Regions from separate parts of the Mesorhizobium sp. BR-1-1-10 genome, predicted to be linked through region 3. Evidence: predicted binding sites of a transcription regulator. Region 3 holds the regulator's gene; each other region holds the start of a gene.
The links. Region 3 encodes LexA, which represses DNA repair genes until DNA is damaged. Its sites were predicted from a motif close to TGTTCNNNNTGTGTTCNG; they were not measured.

Region 1: the regulator LexA is predicted to act here: its motif matches at 2,031-2,048, upstream of LB555_RS01630 (DUF3072 domain-containing protein).
Region 2: the regulator LexA is predicted to act here: its motif matches at 3,588-3,605, upstream of dinB (DNA polymerase IV).

Annotation. Positions count from the first base shown of each region.
Region 1 covers NZ_JAIUIL010000001.1:363,417-368,443, reverse strand. The annotation lists gene LB555_RS01645 (winged helix-turn-helix domain-containing tetratricopeptide repeat protein) at 1-248, shown strand, start outside; gene LB555_RS01640 (hypothetical protein) at 573-893, shown strand; gene LB555_RS01635 (hypothetical protein) at 1,009-1,929, shown strand; gene LB555_RS01630 (DUF3072 domain-containing protein) at 2,082-2,291, shown strand; gene LB555_RS01625 (YidB family protein) at 2,466-2,939, shown strand; gene LB555_RS01620 (DUF4112 domain-containing protein) at 2,946-3,395, shown strand; gene LB555_RS01615 (EF-hand domain-containing protein) at 3,772-4,281, shown strand; gene LB555_RS01610 (hypothetical protein) at 4,521-4,814, shown strand; partial or broken gene folP (dihydropteroate synthase) at 5,019-5,027, shown strand, end outside.
Region 2 covers NZ_JAIUIL010000011.1:158,296-163,322, forward strand. The annotation lists gene LB555_RS23275 (Gfo/Idh/MocA family protein) at 1-405, shown strand, start outside; gene LB555_RS23280 (NUDIX domain-containing protein) at 451-915, opposite strand; gene LB555_RS23285 (sterol desaturase family protein) at 1,098-1,631, shown strand; gene LB555_RS23290 (YkvA family protein) at 1,712-2,095, opposite strand; gene dinB (DNA polymerase IV) at 2,308-3,555, opposite strand; gene LB555_RS23300 (winged helix-turn-helix transcriptional regulator) at 3,714-4,130, opposite strand; gene LB555_RS23305 (NmrA family NAD(P)-binding protein) at 4,241-5,027, shown strand, end outside.
Region 3 covers NZ_JAIUIL010000003.1:457,793-462,819, reverse strand. The annotation lists gene LB555_RS08110 (ABC transporter substrate-binding protein) at 1-179, opposite strand, end outside; gene LB555_RS08105 (GntR family transcriptional regulator) at 329-1,102, shown strand; gene lexA (transcriptional repressor LexA) at 1,512-2,255, shown strand; gene LB555_RS08095 (ComEC/Rec2 family competence protein) at 2,249-4,702, opposite strand; gene gltX (glutamate--tRNA ligase) at 4,806-5,027, shown strand, end outside.

The DNA of each region.
Region 1 (5,027 bases), on a different contig from region 3:
ACCAAGAGGCCTGCCGTGCCGCCTACAAGTCCGTCCAAGCCAATTCGGCGCACAGCATTACTTATGTGCAATTGGCTGCCGCGCTGGCCAAGCTTGGCCGATTGGACGAAGCGAAAGCGGCCGCCGCTCGCGTGCTCGAGCTCCAGCCTGGCTTCCGCTACAGCCGTCAGTTTGCAGGCGTAAATTGCGCGCCCGCCCTCGCGCAGGTTCTTGGCAGCGCGTTGTATGCTGCGGGCCTCCCAGAATAGCGCTTAAAGCCCGCGCGTCCTCGCTGTGGGCGGCGGTTCGGTATCGGCGCAGCGCAACAGAAGCCGACAACGCCGCTGCGCTTGGCATTGCCTATCTGATGCGCACCGGCTCCGCCAAGCTTACATCGAGATCAACTCGGAAAGCTGCTAAGGACCAAGCTTCGACTGACGCCGGCGCAACCTGAAGAGTTTCTGGATGACGCTACCCGCCACTCGACAAGTCCTTCCATTCGCGGCCTGGGCACGGTCGGACGCAGTGATTCAAGCCGGCGGTGCGCACCGCGATTGGCGACTATCCGGTTTCGGCAGAGCTGATGGACGGCCATGCCGATGGCGCCGGCGGCGCTGAAGAAACAGTACTGCCGGACGCAGACGGTGGGACGGCAGTGGCAAAGGCACGGCCCGAAGCTCGATCGCGGAGATATTGTGGTTGAATCGACGTTTCCGTCTTCCGCCGAGCAACCTTCCCGCCAATCGTCTGTGGAACGCTTCTCGATTGTGCTGCTCAGGACGTCCTCCCAAGCTTTGACGCAGCCGTTCATCGGGCGGCGGCAGATAGGTGATTACGTCCTTGGGGCCGCAAAATCGCGACAACACGATTTCGCAACTCGTTCCGCCCGTTTTGATTGTTTTGAAAAAAAATGAACTTGCGATGTCGACTGAGCATCAAGCTGCCCGCCCTCTTTCCAATTGCTAAACGAAGGCAACCGAATTTAGTTCATGACGATGATCGAATAGCGCAGCAGAGGTCACATCGGTCTTGAGCTACCACGCTCGCTTCCCTCGCGCGGTTTCCCTGCCCTTTACCATCGCGCTGGACAGCCCCAGTTTCAAACCTTCGCCTTCAAAGGCAGCCTGCCGCGTGCTAAGGCGGATGTCCATGCAAATATTAGCGCCGTCTTTTGCAAGGTTGCTTTCGACGCCCAATGCCAAAGAGCGAAAGCGCATATTGGCGTCTATGCCAGCTGGGCCGTTCACTTCGAAAACAACTCGGCCTGATCGGTTTCTGGAATTGGATGCGGCCATCATATCGGCCACTCGACGGCTACCTGTGGATAAGGAAGTCACCGTTCACGATATGGCGGCCTCTGACGGCATCACCTCGTTGGAACTGTTCAACAGGCTAAGCCAGGAGCGTCCTGTCAGGCTGACGGCAAGCGACTATTACGATGAGATTAGCGCTGCCCGGAAAGGGGTGTGCTGGGTCTTTTACGACAGCGACAATGTTGTCCTTCAGGTAGCGCTGGGTGCTATCGCATTGCGTAGCAAGCAGGCAAATGAGTTTCTCGCCTGGCTGTTGTCCCCCAGCTTTGCAACGCGAACTCGCGTGTCGCTTTTTCATCCCGATGTCATTGCAAAGACGAAGTCTGACGGTCGCTTCATGGCAACCAGAGATGATTTTTTTTCGCCCTCGCCAGTGCGGTATGACGTCGTGCGCGTGATGAACGCCCTTGGGACGAGGAACTTTCCTCGTCTTCAAATCGAACGCGCGGTAACCGCCGTGGCAAAGACAGTTGTCGATGGCGGTTTGCTGGTTTTGGGTCGAAGTGCCGATGAACTCGATGGCAGGTCACAGGCCACGATATTCCAGCGACTCCAAAATGAGTTCATAGCTGTTGCGGATATGGCGGGCGGTTACGAATTGAGGGATTTCGTGTTGAAACTGCAAGCTGACGCTTAATGGGGAAGGCCGTTTCTTGCTTTATCACTCGCGCATGCTGGCCGCCGCCGTGCCTGACACCCCAGCCCAACCTAAGCGAGCCTCAGCTTTGAGAAAACGATTGGAACAAAAAGAGATCAAACGCATTCCCTAGGCTACGACAGAAGATTGCAATGGAAGACTTGCGCGCAAAAACCGATGCAAACGTCGAGAAAGATCCTGACCAATGGGTGAGTGGTGGCGACCCGATGACGCCGTCCCAGGAGTCCTATCTGAAAACCCTGTGTGAGCAGGCTGAGGATCAGGAAAGCTTTGCAGACAACCTCAGCAAGGCAGAGGCGTCTAAGCGCATAGATGCACTGAGGGCAAAGCTGAAACTTTAAGCACCGGCTCGGGCGCTCTGTCTTTACCGTCTCGACCTTCCGTCTCGCGCGGGCAGGCCTCATGGTCGGCTGGGGAGCGGTCGGGATTGCCAAGCCCTTCCTGATATTGCTGGCAATCGCGGAACTTTTGGCAGGGCGAGACCTTCTCCATGTTCGAAACCACAGGAGGAACGAGTGGCCAATCTAGGAAGACTTGCGATCGCTATGCTGGGGGTTTTGGCTTATCAAAACCGCGACAAGATCGCGGAGGCGATCCGCGGAGCGGGAGAGCGCGATCCCAATAATCCGCAAGGCGGGATACTGGACCAGGTGTCGAAGGGCCTATCCGGCACCGTGCTGGGCGATATTCTTGACCGCTTTAGAAATGCAGGTGCCGGGTCGAAGGTGGACTCCTGGGTTGGCATTGGGCCGAACCAGCCGATCGAGGCGCACGAGGTGGAAACGGCGATTGACGCTCAGACACTGGAAGCACTTTCCCGCCAGACCGGCCTCTCGCGCGAGGAGCTGATTGCAAGGATTACCAGGGATTTGCCCGATGCGGTTAACCAGATGACCCCCGACGGCACCCTCCCAGCAGACCACCGAACAAAAGTCCCAGACCAGCCCAACCTGCTCGACGACGTGCCTTCCCGGCCGATACAAAGCTAATTCCACATGACGGAAGCGGACTGGAGAGGTGCGAAACCGAGGAGATTGGATCGAGCGAGCCATGGCAGCCGGAAAGTAGGGACAAGCGAAACGCCTATTGTGGATCGCCAGACTGCGAGGGCAATCGCCGAGCTCGACCTCTTGGCAGTGCTGCTTGATTCGCGCTGGCGAATCCCGGGAACGCCAATTCGGTTCGGACTGGATGCTCTGGTAGGCCTGGTGCCTGTGCTGGGAGATACAGCAACCGGGTTGATCTCGGCTTACATTGTGCTGCGAGCCCGCAAATGCGGCGCTGGGAAGCTGTTGGTTGCTCGGATGTTGGGCAATGTGCTGTTTGATACCGTCTTGGGAAGCGTGCCCGTCCTCGGATCGATCTTCGATGTTTACTACAAGTCGAACAACCGCAACATCCGCCTGCTTCGTGGCCATCTAAGCCGTCAGGTTGCTGAACGGTAGTTCGCAGGGCATCACCCACGCGGCGTTCGCGACCGGGAAGCGGCCGGTGTTGGCCGGAGACGATGCCGTTGCCGCCAACTTGGAATGTTTCATCCAGCCGCACTCTCGGAACTGGCTGCGGAATCTGCGCCACCTTTGTCGATGTGGGTTCAATTAGTTCGGCAAAATCGGTGAAGACCGATCTTTGTTGCGCCGCTGGCAAATCTGCGCAGCGATCAGGTGATCGGTAAGGTCGATTCCGACAGAGACAGCCAGCGCTTTGCTGAGATAATCGGAGCTAGGCCGCTTTTGCGCCCGATGCCTAGGAACCATGAACCGACCTGCTGGTTTGGACAGCACGCCGGGTGGTCGGCGTGGCAGTTAATGGAGAAACCCAATGACACGAGCATTCACGACTACAGTATTGGCGGCCGCGTTCGCTATGCTCGCCCCGTCCGCCTTTGCGCAATCGGCGGATGTTCCCAAGCCCGCATCACCAGCCCAGGATCGGACGGCGGACGAAGCCGGACAGAACCAGCAAGCAATGCGCCAAATGATGCGCGAGATGATGGATGAGATGCTGCAGGAAAAAACAGCAAAGGATCGAGACCCCGAGGCAGATTGGCGACACAGGGGCCCAAGGCTTCAGGACGACGAGATGAGCGATCGTGATACGGGACGTATGAAGCACGGCCGCAGGGCGGGAGCCGATATGATGCAGGGTGCCAAAATGAGGATCATGTTCGCCATCATGGACACCGACGGTGATGGTACACTGTCGCGGACGGAGGTTCAGGATTTCATCGGGCGAATTTTCAACGCTGTCGACGAGGACGGCGATGAAAGCGTCGACATGCAGGAACTCCAATCCTTTTTCCGTCCCGGAGGAGACCAGGACCGACGTTAGCACCGACAGGTTGTACCTCGGCCTGCTCGACGTCTGAAGCTAGGGCCCACAGGAGATGGCTCGGAGCACGGTATTTGGCTCCCCACCGTCTTATGCTCCGCCGATACTCGGTAGGATCAACGGGGTAAAGACCTGCGCAGAGCTCGCACGAGGCTGGACGGCTGTGCCCGTCGACGACCATAGGCCAAGCATTCCAAAGAAGTGGCTCTAGGCAAGCATTGCGAGGTTTAGGGGCAAACATGCATCTGGTCCAGATTCTGCTACCTCGCGCCGACAACGCAGGAAAGCCCTTCGCCAAGCAAGAGTTTGACCGTGTGAAGGAGGAGCTCGCGCTCCGCTTCGACGGTGTCACCGCGTATTTGCGCGCGCCTGCGGAAGGTGTGTGGAGGCAGGGAGCAGACGAGATCGTCATCTTCGAGGTTATGACTCACGAAGTCGATCTGCCCGATTGGCAAAGGCGGCGTTCGGAATTGGAGCGGCGGTTCCGCCAGGAGCAGGTTGTGATTCGATATCTGCCGATGGCTTTGGTCTAGCGCCTGCGGCAATGGTGTGGCCCAGACGATGACCGAGTGCATGCCGCTTCACGTCTGAGGTATCTGAGGTATACTGCAAGGCAGCTTCGGACTCAGTGCGCCAAACCGCTGATTCAAACTCAGTCAACGGTGGCTCGGCTGTCCTCAAAGGACGATGGCTAGCTGACGGTCTGCACTTCCTGACGGCCACTTTGACAAGATAAACGCCTAGCT
Region 2 (5,027 bases), on a different contig from region 3:
AGCCAGACGTCGCCCGGCCACTACAACGACCTCTCCGTGCGCATTTATGGCGACAGGGCCGGGCTCGAATGGTCGGGCGGCCGGCCGGAGGAACTGCGCTTTTCCAGATATGGCGAGGAAACCCGCACGCTGGTGCGCGGCGGCCATGGCTCGACGGAGGAATCCCGCCGCGTGTCGCGCATGCCGGCGGCGCATCCCGAAGGCTATATCGAGGCCTTCGCCAATTTCTACCGCGACGCCGCCGACATCATCCGAGCCCACCGCTCGGGCGGCGCGGTGGATCCCGCCCGCGCGGCGCGGGTGCCAGACGTGATCGACGGCGCGCGCGGCGTGAAGTTCGTCGCCGCCGCGGTGGAGTCGAACGCGGCTGGCGGGGCTTGGACCGCGGCCAGGTTTGCGGGATGAACAGCCGACCTCCGAGGGGAGATCGGCGGCTTTTGCCGTCGGCAACTATTCGATACCCAACTGTTCTGCCAAATCCGACAGCATAGGGCGCTGACCCTGCAGAATCTTCACCCCGGCCTCGGCCAAGGTGAACCAGCCGGCCCTGTCGACCTCCGGGAATTCCTTCATCGATCCCGACCGCGGCGGCCATTCCATGGTGAAGGTGTTGCTCTTGATGGCGGTCACATCGATGTCGGCCTCGACGGACCAAGCCATGACGATCTTGCCGCCCGGTTGCCGATAGTCGCCAAGGCGAGCGAAGGGGCCTTCGACCTTCATGCCGAGCTCTTCCTCGGTCTCGCGTCGTGCCGCCGCCAATTCGTCCTCGTCCTCGTCGATGAGGCCCTTCGGGATCGACCAGGCGCCATCGTCCTTCTTTGCCCAGAAGGGGCCGCCGGGATGAACCAGCAGCACCCCGATACCGTCATCGCTCCGGCGATAGATCAGCAGACCCGCGCTGCGTTTTGCCATGTTTGCATGTCCGTTTGCGGCACCGGTGCGAAGCCGGCCGATTCTGAGATCATGGCTGCCGATCTTGCACCTGGAAATTGCGACGCTATGTCAGATGCATCCGCATTGCACCTCATACGCGAGTCCGGCAAACTGATAGCATCGTTTCTGGGGCGGCGTCGAAAATCAGGTGAGGCGTCCGAATGCAGCTGGGTCTGATCGGCTACTACAGCGACTTCGTGGTCTATCCCCTGGTGATCGCGATATTGGGGGTGGCCGGACTGATCGAGGCCGGAGAAGAAAGCGCGCCGGACTGGGTCGGCACGATGCTGATCTGCCTTGGCCTGTGGACGCTGATCGAATATGTGCTGCACCGTTTCGTGCTGCACCACGTCCCCTGGATCCGAGACCTGCACGACCGTCACCACGTCGAGGAGCGCAGTCCGGTGGGCACGCCCACCTGGCTCAGCCTGGGCGTGCATGCGCTGGTGGCGTTCCTGCCCGTCTGGATGGTCTCCGACTTCGCGACCGCCAGCGCGGTGAGTTGCGGGTTGATGCTGGGCTATCTCTGGTACATCAGCGTCCACCACATGATCCACCACTGGCATCCGGCCCATCCGAGCTATCTCTACACGCTCAAGCGCCGCCACGCGGTGCACCACCATATCGACGACAACGCCAATTTCGGCGTGACGTCGATATTCTGGGACCGGATTTTCGGCACCGCTAGGCTTTGACGTGGGGAATCTTTCGACCAGGCGACCAACTTCATTCGTGGTCTGCCGGGCGACGGGAAACGCCCAGCCTGAAATCCATATCAGGCCGAGCGATCTGGCCAGAATAGCCAGATGAGCGCGGCGGCCATCAGAACCCAAAGTCCGACAATGAATGCGAGACCGCCGCGGCTGGTCGGCCTCGATCGGCGAATGGCCTCCGCGCGAAACTCCGCCATCAGATCGGCGGGGATCAACTTCACCGCAAGCAGGATGCCAAGCGGCACGATGATCAGATCGTCCAGATATCCGAGTACGGGAATGAAATCGGGTATCAGATCGATAGGACTGAGGGCGTAGGCGGCGACCATGCCGGCGGCAAGCTTGGCGTACCAGGGAACGCGAGGATCGCGGGCGGCCAGCCACAGGGCCATCACATCGCGCTTGATGGCTCTCGCCCATTGCTTTGTCTTGTCGAGGACAGTCACCCGGCAACTCTCTTTGGAAGGCCCCGAACATCGGCGTCTCCGCTCCTTCCTCGATCATTGCAGCGATGTCGACGGTCTGCAAACTGACCCCGCCGCCCAACGGGCGTGCCGTGAAGAAGACCTGTTGAAAGCCGGCGCTGGTGACGACCACCGCGCCGCCTGGTTCGGGACGTCGATCCGCAAAGCGTGAGCGACGGGGAGGGCTCCTCCGCTCACAATTCCTTCTCCGCCAGTTCCCTGAATGCGTCGGGCACCGAGCGGGCCGCTTCCAGGACCACCGTACCGTAGCCGACCGCCTGTTTGCCGAAACGCTGGCGGATCTTGTCGATGGCGCGGTCGGCGCCGAAGCGCGCGAGGCCTTTTTGGCTGCCCGGGCGGCGCTTCTCGTCGGCGAGGCCGAGCGGCAGGTCGAGCTGCAGTTCGGCGCTCTCCTCCAGGTGCGAGACCGAGATCGCCAGCAGCGAGATCGTTTTCTCCCGGGGATGCTCGGCGAGCACGCCGCGCACCAAATCCCCTGCGATCTCGGCCAGCATGGCGGTCGCCGAGATCGGCTGTTCCAGCGTGATCGAGCGCGTGACGGCGCTGAGATCGGCAAAGCGCACGCGCACGGTTACCGTGCGGCCGGGGCGGTTCTTGGCGCGCAGCCGGCTGGCGACGCGATCGGCCAGATGCAGCAGTGTCGGCACGATCACTCGCGCCACGGCCGGCTTTTGCCCGAGCGCCGATTGCGCGCCGGCCGAGTGCGCCCGGCGCTTCGTCTGCAGCTTGCGCGGATCGCGGTTCCACGACAGCGCCGCGAGCTTTTCGCCGGCCGCGGGGCCTAGCAGCCGGGTCAGGGCGCCGCTGTGGGTCCGGGCCAGCTCGCCGATGGTCTCGACGCCGATCTCGGCCAAGCGCGCCCTGGTTGCCGGGCCGACGCCCCACATCAGCGAGACCGGCAAATCGTGCAGAAAGGCAAGCTCGGTGCCGGGCTCGACCACCACCAGCCCGTCTGGCTTGGCGACTTGCGAGGCGATCTTGGCCAGATGCTTGGTGCGAGCCACGCCGATCGAGATCGGCAGGCCGAGTTCGGCCCGCACACGGCCGCGGATCGCCGTCGCGATTTCCCGCGGGGAGCCGAACAGATGCGTGCAGCCGGCGACATCAGCGAAGGCCTCGTCGATGGAGATGCGTTCGACCACCGGCGTGAAATCGTCGAGCACCTTGATCGCCGCGTCGCCCAGCCGCTGGTAGTGGCTGAAATTGCCGCCGACGAAGATCAATTGCGGGCAAAGCTCGCGCGCTTTGCGTCCAGGCATGCCGCCGCGCACGCCAAAGGCGCGCGCTTCGTAAGAGGCGGCGAGCACCACGCCGCCGCCAACCGCGATCGGCTTGCCGCGCAGCGACGGGTCGAGCAGTTGCTCGACCGAGGCATAGAAGGCGTCGAGATCGGCATGCAGGATGGTGGCCGTCGTTTCCATCCTGTTCCGCTCATCCGCGATTGCTGATAGACAGAAACATATAGTGAACAAACAGAGATCGTTGTCAATTGGGTCTTTGCTGCATCGTGTCCTTTGGGCGTAACCGAGGCGCGTAAAGTGCCTCCTTTTCCACAGGGCGGAGGAGGCAGCGCCACTTCCTAGACAACATGCTCCGCCCGCAGTGCCGCCTTCATCCGTTCCAGCGCCGGCTCGCCGCCGGCCGCCAGTTCGTCGGCGATGCGGGCGAGTTTGTCGTCGGATTTGCGGTGCTTGCTGCCCCAGGCGCCGAGCGTGGCTAGCACCGGCAGGAGATCGATGCCGGCTTCGGTCAGCCGGTAGATCGCCTTCAGCCCATGGCTAGGGTCGTCGCTGCGGGTGAGGATGCCTTCGTCCTGCAGCGTCTGCAGCCGCTCGGCCAATGTGCGCGAGGAGATGCCTTCATCGGATTGCAGGAACTCGCGAAAATGCTTTTTGCCGGCGAAGACCAGGTCGCGGATGATGAGCAGCGTCCAGCGGTCGCCGAGCAATTCCAGCGACAGGCTGATCGGGCAGCCGGATCTTTCACGCGTCGACATCTCTACGGTTCCATTTTTAAATCACTTTACTATTGACATCGTTCTTTCCATCAGTCAAATGCTTCCAAAAGTAAATCGTTGGGCCGCAACTTGGCCAGCAGGAGGACGTCATGAGTCAGGCCGTCGGGAAAATCAGCTCACCAAGAACCGTCGTGGTCATCGGGGCCACCAACGAGGTTGGCAAGGCAGTCGCCCGGGTCCTGACCGGGCGGGGGCATATTGTGCGCGGCGTGGCGCGCAGCCTGGGTGTCGCGCTTGACTATAGCGACGCGCTCGCCTCCGCCTTTTCCGGTGCCGACAGCGCCTATGTAATGATTCCGTTCGACGTCACGGCGCCGGATCTTCATCGCTTCGAAGATGAAGTCAGCGAGCGGCTGGCGGCGGTGATCGCGAAGTCAGGCGTGCGCCGCGTCGTGCTGCTCAGCGGCCTCAACGCCCATCTCAGGATGGGAACTTCGCTCGGCGCCGCCTTGATGGAGGACCGGCTGGCGGCGCTCGGCCTCGACGAACTGGTGTTTTTGCGCGCCTCGTTCTTCATGGAGAACTTCGCCAAGGGCATGGGCTTTGTCCAGCAGGCCGCTTCCGGCATCTTCATGACGCCGTTCCGTGGCGATCTGCCGATGCCTTTGATTGCTGCCAGCGATCTCGGCCAGCGCGCCGCCGCCCTGCTGGACGCTACGCGTTTTCCAAGCGAGCGGATTATCGAATTGCATGGCGGCGGCTATTATACCTTCGAGCAGGCCACCACGATCCTGGGCAGCGCGATGGGGAGGCAGGTCACTTACAAGGCGGCTCCATTCACTGAGGCGCGCGCCGGGATGATCGCCAACGGTCTGTCACCGAGCTTTGCCGATGCGCTCGGCGAAACGGCGGCGAGTTTCAACAAGGGTGAACGCT
Region 3 (5,027 bases):
ACGTAGCCATTATCCGTCAGCGCCTTCTTGAAGCCGGCTATGGCGGCGTTCAATTGCGGATGCTCGCCGAAATTGGCAATGCCGATACGGATCTGATCGGCCGCGGCACTGCCGGCGCTGACCATCAATGCGCCTGCCAGCGCCAAGCCCGACAACCAAGCGGATTTCGACTTCAACATCATTTCCTCCCAGATTTGATCAGGGCCGCTTGGAAACGCGGCGGCTACGGCGATCATGGTGAGTCCGCCGGTCTGTGTCAAACATTATATATAATTGTTGCTGTGACCCAATATCATATATACTTTTGCCAGACGACGGATTGATCACCATGCGGGATGAAACGAGTTCCACAAAAACGGAAGCCGCCTATCAGCTGTTGCGGCGCGACATCCTGACCACGCGCCTCATGCCCGGCGCCCCGCTCAAACTGAGTGCGCTGCGCGGCACCTATGGCGTCGGCTGGACACCGTTGCGCGAAGCCCTGTCGCGGCTCGAGGCCGAACGCCTGGTCACCGCCATCAGCAATCGTGGTTTTGCCGTGGCTCCGGTGTCGCGGGCCGAGCTGGAGGATCTGGCACGCGCCAGGATGGTGGTCGAGATACCCCTGTTCCTCGAATCGATGGAAAAAGGCGGCAGGGAGTGGGAGGATGCCGTGGTCACCGCCCACTACCGGCTCTCGCGTTGCAAGACGGCGGTCGACGATCCCTCGGACGCGGCCGTCGACAGATGGGACGAGAACCACGAGGCCTTCCATGCGGCGCTGCTGAGCGCCGCCACATGCGACTGGCTGTTGCGGTTCCGCTCGACGATCTCGGATCAGCTGCGCCGGCATCATCGCTTTCTTGGTCTGGCGCCGACACTGCGGGCCGCGGCCGGCCTCAAGGATGGCTATGAAGAGGCAATCGAAGCGCTACGCGAAGCGATTGCGATCGAACACCATACCGCGATCATGGAAGCGGCGCTCGACCGTGACGTCGAGCGGGCCAAGGCGCTGATGACGGCGCATATCGGCTACACACTGCACGTCTATGTCCACAGCGAAGACAGCGGCGCTACCAGATACGCCGCTCGCGCCGGCAGCTTGAAGGCGGGTTCGGGATAACTTCAGCGCTTCCGCTACGCCTATTCGAACGCGCTGGCCGGGGTGCGCCGAACGCCCGGATCCATGGCCGCCCGAAGCTACCAATCGTTGGCATTTTGGTTTCGTTTCGTTCCGCGATAATGGCTCCGCGAATTATACGTGCCCCCGAGGAGAAGCCTTCCAACTAACTGATGCCAAAGCCTCGTCGGCGGATGGGCCACAGGCCATTAACCAAAACGATTTCAATGCGCCTGCCGATGGCGGAAAGGGCTGGTTGCTGCCCGCCGTCGCGGGCAAAAAACTTCAGACCCCTTAACAAATTCATTAAACTTTAAACGGTTGCAGAACACAACTGGAACAGATAGTGTTTGTTCTGGGTTTGTTTTTTCGATTCTGGTTCAACCTTTCGTTCAATGTCTTGGGGGCCGCCATGCTGACACGCAAGCAACATGAACTGCTGATGTTCATCCACGAACGGCTCAAGGAAAGCGGGATACCGCCTTCCTTCGACGAGATGAAGGAAGCACTCGATCTTGCCTCCAAGTCGGGGATCCATCGCCTGATCACGGCGCTGGAGGAGCGCGGCTTCATTCGCCGGCTACCCAATCGGGCGCGCGCGCTGGAAGTGCTGCGGCTGCCGGACTCGATCGCGCCGGGCCTCAATGCGGCAAAGAAGTTCTCGCCAAGCGTCATCCAAGGCAGCCTTGGCCAAGGCAGTCTCGGACGCCAGATCAGGCCGGCCGCTGCGCCTTCGCGCCTGCCCGCGGCCGGCAACGACGACGATGCGGTTTCAGCCGTGTCCATCCCGGTCATGGGCCGTATCGCCGCCGGTGTGCCGATCGATGCCATCCAGCATCAGACGCATTCGATCTCGGTGCCGCCGGACATGATCATGGGCGGCGAGCACTATGCGTTGGAGGTCAAGGGCGACTCGATGATCGAGGCTGGTATCTTCGATGGAGACACGGTCATTATCCGCAATGCCGACACGGCAAGCCCGGGCGAAATTATCGTGGCACTGGTCGACGAAGAGGAAGCGACACTGAAGCGGTTCCGCCGCAAAGGCGCTTCGATCGCGCTCGAGGCCGCCAATCCAGCCTACGAAACGCGCATTTTCGGGCCGGACAGGGTCAAGGTACAAGGCAAGCTGGTCGGGTTGATCAGGCGTTACTGAGCCGGCTTGCCATCGGGCTTGTCGGGTTTTTTGTACGGCGGCAGCCCCCTTGCCTCGCGTGAGAATTTTCGCTGTTCGTGCCAAGGTCGGTATGGTCCGTCGACGGCGAATGCGATCGCGGCCCGGGTCGTGGCCGACTGGGGATTGAAGAAGACGGCAGCGCTTCCCTTGCGGGCGAGCTGCCGTTTGGTGACGACGAGAACCAGTGGATTGTGGCACGCGTCATAGGCGGTTGCGTCGTTGACGATGATCAGGTCGGCGAAAGCGCAGGCTTTCCAGGTGGTCTTGCGGTCTTCGACATAGGCAATGATCGCGCCGGAAGGGTGCCTGGCAAGGCACAGGCCTTCGCGGCAGTAGAAGGGCGATCCCGGCGGCAGGTCGGTCGGACTGGCAACATCGAATTGCCCGTCTGTCGTGTCGAACATTTCCGGTTTGACGATTGTTTCGGAGATCAGGGCGCGCTTCCAGTTGTCGGTTGCGAATTCGTTGGGACGTTCCCGGTTGACGGCCAGTTCGCCATTGCCGATCGGCAGCGCGACCAGCCGCGCATCTTCCGAGATCAGCACATCGGGCGCGCGCGTGTGCGACACAGTCAACAGGCCGGCGAGCGCGAATGGCAGCGCCGCGAGCCGCAGCCATGTCGTCGCCATCGTCGCGATTACCAGCGCGACCGTGACCATCAGCACGGATTGCTGCGAAATCAGCCCGACTCCATCGACCGGAGAGCGCTCCGATATCCACGCCGACACGGCGATCATTGCTGTCAGGCCCTTGCCCATGAGGTAGAGAGCCGGCCAATCCAGTCCGAATGGCATCAGCAGCGCGCTGGCGACGGCCAGGAACATCACGACCGACACGATAGGCATCACGGCCAGATTGGCGAACAGGCTGAGCGGCGATACCCGCTGGAAATGCCAGATGGCAAACAGTGCCGTGGCGCTGCCGGCGATAATAGACGTCATGGCCAATCCACCTGTCGCCAGCAGGAATTTTCGCGTCAGGAACCAGGGCAGCGATCGCTTTGGCGGCGGTGGCCGCGTCTTTCCCGCACGGTGATCGGCCCAGCCGGCATAAGCGCCAACCAGGGCCGCGGTCGCGGCGAACGACATCTGAAAGCTCGGGCCGACGACCTCGTGAGGCGAGACCAGGATGACGGCGATCGCCGAGATCGCCAGATTGCGCATGGTCAGCGCAGCGCGATCGAAGAAGACGGCAATCAGCATCACCGCCAGCATGATGAAGCTGCGTTCGGCCGCAACGACGACACCGGAAATGATGAGATAGGCCGCGATCGAGAACAGTGCGGCGGCGGCCGCGTATTTCTTCACCGGCCGGCGCGCGGAAAAGTCTGGAAACAGCGCGAAGGCACCACGCAGCAGACCCATGATGGTGCCGGCCACAAGCGCCATATGCAGTCCCGAAATAGAGATGATGTGATAGATGCCGGTACGCCGCATCGCTTCATTGATTTCATCGGGTATGCCGGCGCGCACGCCGACGATCAGCGCCGCCGCGATCTCGCCTTCAGCGCCGCCGACGCTGCCCCTGATGTGGTCGGCGATGGCTTCGCGGGCATTTTCGATGCCTGAAAAAAGGCGAGCCGATAGCGGCATCTCACCGTCGTCGGCGGAAACAACCGTTGGATTGCCGAGAAAGAAGCCGCTGCCGCCGATGCCGGCGAAATAGCTGTCGAAAGAGAAGTCGTAGCTGTCCGGCCGCACCGGACCGGTCGGCGGCAGCAGTTTGGCGTAGCCTGTGATGAGCGAGCCGGCGGTCATTCCCGGTGGTATCTTGCGTGCGGAAAGCCGGACCCTTTCCGGCGCATAGCGCAGTTTCGGCCGGGCGGTCGAAATCACGTCCATGGTCAGCCGGATGCGGCCGCTCTCCATCTCTTCGAGCGAGACCACGCGGCCGGTCAGTTGCGTGGAGATTTCCGAACCCAGCATCCGGGTTCCGGCTCGCCATGTTTCGACCTTCGCCGCGAGTAGGCCCAGCGCGCACAACAGCACTGCCATGAAACACAGATGGGTTTTCGACCAGGAGCGCGAGACGAAGGCACAGACCGCCATCAGCACCACGACCGCGACGGGTTTTGCAAAGTCGGGCTCGGATGCCAGCGAGAAATAGGCGATCGCCCCAACGGCCAGACAGACCGGCACCAGCAGGAACGCGATGCCCCGGTCGAGTTCAAGCTCCGCCGCCCGGGTCACGCCATGGCGCACGCGAGGCAAGGATACCAGGCCGACTTGCCGGCGCACGCGCGCGATCCTGCCCGCGGCAGGAGCCGGCGCCGGCGCCTGCCCACCTGCCTGCAGCGACCTGGTTTCGGGTGCAGCCACGAGCGGAGATGGCAGTGGGATCGTCGCAGGCGCCGCAAACAGGGATCGCTCGCTGACGCCGATAGCGGCATCCTCGCCCCGATCCGAGCCCCGGCCTCGTCCAGTCATCGGGTCTGCCCCTTGCACCCTCGACGTCCTATGCTACATGAACGCGCAACGCGCGAAAGTCCGCACGCTCCGCACCCAGCTTCAGACGTTTTCCGAGAGTTCCATGCCCGACAAGGTCATCACCCGTTTTGCCCCCTCGCCGACCGGCTATCTGCACATCGGCGGCGCGCGCACGGCGCTCTTCAACTGGCTCTATGCAAAGCATACCGGCGGCACGATGCTGCTGCGCATCGAGGACACCGATCGCGAGCGTTCGACCGATGCGGCCACATCGGCCATTCTCGATGGCCTGACCTGGCTTGGCCTTTCGTGGGACGGTGACGCG